Hydrogenispora ethanolica: one gene and its partner. The main gene of each other region encodes a partner of the protein of the gene in region 2 in a complex. Links are inferred from orthologs where the notes say so. Each region holds a gene or a part of one and is shown on either strand. Other genes may lie near its edges.

The links.
Region 1: the proteins of dnaN (region 2) and dnaX are in contact, whole or in part, in a cryo-EM structure (PDB 8GIZ), measured with the Escherichia coli proteins. The link is inferred for Hydrogenispora ethanolica from one-to-one orthologs.

Annotation. Positions count from the first base shown.
Region 1 is NZ_SLUN01000057.1:3,100-6,395, reverse strand. Bases 52-3,025 are described here. They hold dnaX (DNA polymerase III subunit gamma/tau), read right to left. Parts: upstream 2,378-3,025; coding sequence 725-2,377; downstream 52-724. Other genes in these bases: EDC14_RS25240 (prenyltransferase), read right to left, coding at 2,539-3,025; EDC14_RS25250 (YbaB/EbfC family nucleoid-associated protein), read right to left, coding at 405-728; recR (recombination mediator RecR), read right to left, coding at 52-403. In the rest of the region: more of recR, read right to left, coding at 1-51; more of EDC14_RS25240, read right to left, coding at 3,026-3,296. UniProt on the Escherichia coli protein: Part of the beta sliding clamp loading complex, which hydrolyzes ATP to load the beta clamp onto primed DNA to form the DNA replication pre-initiation complex.
Region 2 is NZ_SLUN01000002.1:96,654-99,887, reverse strand. What follows is about bases 49-2,960. They hold dnaN (DNA polymerase III subunit beta), read right to left. Parts: upstream 2,098-2,960; coding sequence 1,000-2,097; downstream 49-999. Other genes in these bases: dnaA (chromosomal replication initiator protein DnaA), read right to left, coding at 2,334-2,960; EDC14_RS02045 (RNA-binding S4 domain-containing protein), read right to left, coding at 593-817; recF (DNA replication/repair protein RecF), read right to left, coding at 49-584. Outside these bases: more of recF, read right to left, coding at 1-48; more of dnaA, read right to left, coding at 2,961-3,234. UniProt on the Escherichia coli protein: Confers DNA tethering and processivity to DNA polymerases and other proteins. Acts as a clamp, forming a ring around DNA (a reaction catalyzed by the clamp-loading complex) which diffuses in an ATP-independent manner freely and bidirectionally along dsDNA.

The DNA of each region.
Region 1 (3,296 bases), on a different replicon or contig from region 2:
TGCCGGTGCGCAACCGGTCCAGCAGCTCTTTGAGGCGCAGTTCCTCGGGGCCGATCCCCTCCAGCGGCGAAATGGCTCCGCCCAAGACATGATACAGCCCTTTGAAGATGCGGGTCTTCTCCATGGCGATGACGTCTTTGGGTTCCTCCACCACGCAGAGCAGGGTCTGATCCCGTCCCGGATCCCGGCAGGTGGCGCAGGGGGAAGTCTCGGTCAATTGGCCGCAGATCGTGCAAAACCCGATCTTGTGTTTGGCTTCCAACAGTGCTTCCGCCAGCTTCCCCACCTCCTCGTCGGAGAGGGTCAACACATGAAAAGCCAGTCGTTGAGCGGTACGGGGCCCGACTCCCGGAAGTTTGGACAGTTCATGGATGAGCCGGGTCATGGGTTGGGGATACAGCATGTTAGAAGAGTCCCGGCAGGCCGGGGATATTGAGGTTGCCCGTCACCTTGGCCATATCGTTGGCCGCCATCTCCTGGGCTTTCTTGATTCCTTCGTTGACCGCGGCGGTGATCAGATCCTGCAGCATCTCCAGATCGTCGCTCGTCACCACTTCCGGATTGATCTCGATCTTTTTCAGTTCCAGCTTGCCGGAGACTTCCACGGTCACCACGCCGCCGCCGGCGGTGGCGGTCACGGTCTTGGATTCCAGCTCCTGCTGGACGCGGGCCATCTCCGCCTGCATCTTTTGAATCTGTTTCATCGCTTGTTGCATATTCGGCATCATTCTTTCTCCTCCTTTGGACTGGTAATCGGTTTGACTTCTCCGCCGAAGATCGCCATCGCCTTGGCGAGCGGTTCAGGGACTGACGGTGCGGCCGGGGCGGCGGGGGCGGACCGGCCGGCCTTCGCTTCCGGCGTTCCTTCAGTGGCCGGCACGCAGCTGATCCGCACCTGCTTCCCGGTCACCTCGTGCAAGATACTCTCCAGTAATTCCCGGTTCTGAGCCAAACTCAGATTCTCCAGGTGAAATTTTAAATTGGGCGGCAAACCGACGATTAATTGTTCCTCATCCCATTGTAGCGGTTTTCCTTCTTGAATTAAAGCCGCCAAAGTCCTTTTTTTCTTTTTGACCGCCTCCAAAAACTCGTTCCAGTCGAACTTGGCGCCGCTGCCGGCCGTCGCCGGCGGCGCCGTTTGCGGCGGAGTCGACTCCGGGGCCGGAACCGGCGACTGCGGCCGGTGGAGCTCCGGTTGCGATGAAACGGACGCTTCTTTCGGGCCGGATATGGCCGGAGCGAGGGCGGGCGGTTGAGGCGCAGCGGCCAACGGGACGGCCTGGCCGTCCAATAGCCGTTCCAAGCGGGCCAAGCGCTGTTCGAGGCCGGCATAGTCCAGCCCGGGGGCGGTCAGCTTGATCAGGGCCAACTCCAACGGCAAGGAGCTCTGCTGACTCCGTTTCACCTCATAGGTGGCGTCGGCCAGCACTTCGATGGCCCGCAGCAAATCCGCGGCAGAACCCGAGCCGTCCCCGGCCCCGCTGACCTCGGCCAGCAGCAAATCGCGAAAATGCCCCACCAAACTGCGGCCGAACTGATAGATATCCTTGCCTTCCTGATTGACCCGGCTCAACACCGCCAGGGCGCCGCCGGTATTGTGGCTGCTGATGGCGGCGGCGAGCGCCGCGACTGCTTCTTCGCTGGTCAATCCCAGAATGGCCCGGACCGTCTCCTCCGCCAGCCGGCCCTGGCCGTGGGCCAAGACCTGTTCCAACAGGCCCAGCGCGTCGCGCATCCCGCCTTCGGCATGCTCGGCGATGAGCTCCAGGCCCCGGTCCGACCATTCGGTGACGCCCTCGGCGGTGAGGATCCGGCTCAACCGCCCCTTGATCTCGGCGACCGTGAACCGTTTGAAATCGAACCGCTGGCAGCGGGAGAGAATCGTGACCGGAATCTTATGAATCTCGGTGGTCGCCAGGATGAACACCACGAACTGGGGCGGTTCCTCAAGCGTCTTCAACAGCGCGTTGAAGGCTTCGGTAGTCAACATATGAACTTCGTCGATAATATATATCTTATATTTGCCTTCGGCCGGCGCGAAACGGACCTTCTCCCGCAGATCGCGGATTTCGTCGATGCCCCGGTTGGAGGCGGCGTCAATTTCGATCACATCCAGAAACGTGCCCTCGCTGATCCGGCTGCAATTGGCGCAATGGTCGCAAGCCTCGGCGCCCTGGGGCTCCAGGCAGTTTAAAGCCTTGGCGAAGATCTTGGCGATACTGGTCTTGCCGGTGCCGCGCGGCCCGGTGAAGAGATAGGCGTGGGCTACCCGCCCCTTCTCAATGGCGTGATACAGCGTGGTTACCACGTGCTGCTGGCCGACGACGTCTTCAAAGGTTCCGGGCCGCCAGCGCCGGTAGAGGGTTTGATATTCCATGACTCGTCCTCCGCGTTTCGTACCCTTCTATTTCGCTAATCCCGCCCTAAACTCCTTTGCTTTTCGAAAAATTAACCGTCCCCGCCCGCCGGCCACAGCGAAAAAGCTGTCGCGTCCTTCGCCACAGCTTCCAGCGTCACTCCCTCCTCATCCGGCCCGGGCTAATGCCCCCAAAAGCCCAGGCTGAGCAAGAGGCCGATCAGAATGGTCAGGCCCACATTGCCGGCCATGGCCGGGATCAGCTCCGGGATCCGGCTCCGGCAGCTCCAGGTCTTCAAGACGATCCACACCGCCAGGGGAATGGAGAAATACGAGATCAGAATGCCCGGCGGAAACACCCCGGCAAAGACTCCGATGGAAATCGCCAGATAAACCAGGGTAATCACGGTCAAATAGACCCAGAGTCCGGCGCGGCTGCCGCCGGCCCGGACCACCAGGTTCCGCTTGCCGGCCGCCCGGTCGGCCGCCACGTCCGGCAGTTCGTTGAGGATCAGCACCCCCATGATCAAAAAGCCGACCGGCACCCCGGCCAGCACCGGTTTCCAGGCGAACTGGTTGGTCTGCAGCAGGTAGCTCCCCAGGACCGCCAGCGGTCCGTAGCCGATTCCCAACGTCAGCTCCCCCCAGCCCCGGCTCATGCCGCGGAACGGCACGGCGCTATAGGTCCAGCCGATGGCGGCCCCGGCCAATCCCAGGCCGAAGATGAGCAGATTGCGATAGGCCACGGCCGCCAGGGCCGAGGTGAGCAGCGCGATCCCGAAGGCGAGCACCGCGGCCTTGAAATAAGTCTGCCGCGCCAGTATTTTCCGCTGGATCAACCGGCTGCCCCCGTTAAAGGGGCTCGAATTCTGATTGAGCGGATCGCTCCCCGCGGCGTCAAAATAGTCATTGATCAGGTTGGCGCCCGCCTGATTGCTGA
Region 2 (3,234 bases):
AACATATTCAAGCGGTAGCGGATGACCGTAACGCCCTTTTCGATCAGTTGTTCATCCCAGATCTCCAGCTCGTCGCCGCTGCGGATTCCGACCTTAAACAGCCGGTTACGCTGTTGCAAAACGCGGTGATAATGATAATAAATCCAGCGATAATTCGGTTCAATCTGCGCCAGATAGAAATCTAAAAAATCTCGCCGGTGCTGGGGTCCGCCTTTGGCAATCTGTAAATCATCCGGTCCGAAGAGAACCACTGGCACCCTGCCGAACAGCTCCTGGTTCTTGACGACCTGTCCATCCAGCTTGATCCTCTTTTCCTGGGATCCGATGCCCATCTCGATGACATTGGAATATGACTGTTGTTGAAAGGAGCCTTTCAGATAGCAACTCTCCTGTTGCCAGCGGATGAACTCCTCATCTTTGCGGGTGCGAAACGACCTCCCCAGGCAAAGAAGGGCGATCGCCTCTAGAATATTCGTTTTTCCTTGAGCATTTCGGCCGAAAAAAATATTGACCCGCGGTGAAAACTCTAAAGTCAGAGATTCATAATTGCGGAAATTTTTCAGGGTTAACTCTTGTAACGGCATTCAAAGCCTCAATGGTTATTCAACGTAATCTGATAGGTTTGACCGGCGACTGTCACTCGATCGCCCGGGACCAACTTACGGCCCCGCCTTTTTTCTATTTCTGCGTTTACTGAAATCTTTCCTTCCGCTACTAAAAATTTTGCTTCCAAACCCGAATCGGCGATGGAAGCCCATTTTAAGAATTGCCCCAAGGTGATGAAGTCGCTATTAATGCCCACTTGCTGTTCAGCCACAAAAACACCTCCGTTGCGCGCCAATCCAGCCGATTGCTTGTTAATTCTTTGTAAAAATATTTCTCGCAGCGTCTTTTCATAAACCATCGATTCATAAGTTATACAGGAAGATCTTTCCCTTTTTTAAAATTTCTATCCGAAGACAACTTGTTAAAAGAATTGAAAAGCCAGACTAAGCTGGCTTATACCGAGAGTTTCAATGGCATTACGATGTACTGATAAGCCCCATCGTTTACGCCTTGCATCAGTACCGGTTTGAGCTCTTGAATCAATTGTAAGCTGACTTGATCGGAATCGACCGTTTTCAAGAAATCCAATAGAAACTTGGCATTGAATCCGATATCAATTTCCGGTCCCTCAAATTCGATATGAAGTTCCTCATAGGAGCGGCCTTTATCCGGTTCCTTGGCCGTGATCTGCAATTGTTGATCCTTGATACTTAATTTGACGGAGTAGCTAACCAAAGCCGTTCTCTCAAGCGCCTCGATAATCTCGGAACGCTGCACTTTCACGGTCCGGTTAAATTCTTTCGGAATGACCTGCTCATAGCGGGGGAATTGCGCTTCCACCAGTCGCGAGGAGAAAGTTATCCCCAGTCCTTTCATGAAGATGAATTTGTCGTCCAGGAAAACGTTCAACAATTCCTCGTTGCTGTTGCCGAAGATATTGGCGATCTCCCGCAATGCCCGGACCGGCACCAATGCTGTTTTTTGAAAGTCGGATTGCACCGGAGTGTCCTTCAATGCCAGCCGATTGACGTCGGTAGCCACGAAACGCAGGTTCCCCGGAGTCACTTCCCAGAGGATGCTCGATAGAAAAGGCCTTGGATCCTCGGCCAGGGTGGCAAAAATGGTTTGTTTAATCGCTTCACGGATTTTTTCCCCACTGACGCTGAAAGACTGTTCGTTTTTGCTCTCCGGAAAAGCAGGGAATTCTTCCATCGGCAGGGTGGGAAGTTGATAAGTGGAGTGTTTGCTGCGGATATTGACCATCTTCGAATTCTCATCCAACTCGATCGAGACCGGTACCGCCGGCAGGTGTCTCACGATCTCCACGAATGTCCTCCCCGGCAATACCAGGATTCCCGGTTTCATGATTTGAATATTGGGTACCCTTACTTCGATGGCAATTTCTAAATCCGTAGCGACACAGCGCAGGTGATCTTCTTTCGTCTCCAGGAGTACTCCGGTCAATATCGGCAAGGTTGATTTCGTGGCCAGCGCACGGGCGGTTATCTGTAAAAAACGGGCCAGTTCCTCTTGTTGGCAGGTGATATTCATTATGAACTCCTCCTATTACAACTGTTTTTTATTTTTTAAAATTATAAAGATAATTCGTAGTAGTCTTAGGCGCTGTTGATATGTGGATAAAACCATCCATTCCTTAAAAGGCGGCATTTTCATCGAGCGGGGGCGTTGTGGATGAAAAAAAAATTATGCACATCATTCCCATGATCCACTTTTTTCAACAGCTGTGGATAACTTTTAATCACAAATTATTCAGAGATAATCCCCACTTATTGACCGAGTTTGTGGATTAAGTTTTTAATGATCCGGTCCACTTCCATGTCATTCTTCATGAGATCCTGAATTTTTTCGTAGGCGTGGATGACCGTGGTATGGTCCCGGCCCCCGAATTCCTGGCCGATTTTGGGCAGCGAGTAATCGGTCAATTCGCGCACCAAGTACATGGCGATTTGACGGGGAAAGGTAACATTCTTGGAGCGTCGTTGCGCTTTAAGTTCCTCGATCCCGATATTAAAGAATTCGGCCACTGCTTGCTGGATCAGCGGGATTGTGACCCGCTTGGATTTGGAGGAGTTGACATCTTTCAAGACTTCATTGGCCATATCCAGCGAGATCTGCTTATTATGAAATGAGGCATAAGCGATAATCCGGATGAGAGCGCCTTCCAGTTCCCTGATGTTCGAATTGACTTGATCGGCAATATTGACAATCACTTCATTGGGAAGATTCCACCCCTCCAAGCCGGCCTTCTTGCGCAGAATCGCGATCCGCGTTTCGAGGTCCGGGGCTTGAATATCGGTGATCAGGCCCCATTCAAACCGGGAACGGAGCCGATCTTCCAGGGTCGGAATTTCTTTGGGAGGCCGGTCGCTGGAGATCACGATCTGTTTGCCCGATTCGTATAAGGTATTAAAGGTATGGAAAAACTCTTCCTGAGTACTTTCTTTGCCGACGAAAAACTGGATATCGTCAATCATCAGGACTTCCACGTTCCGGTAAGTATCGCGGAACTGCGGCGTCCGGTTGAAACGAATGGCATTGATCAGCTCATTGGTGAATTTTTCGGATGAGACATAGACGACCCGGTAATTGGCGTGATTTTTCAAGACAAATTGGCCGATGGCTTGCATCAGGTGCGTTTTACCCAAACCGACTCCGCCGTATATAAAT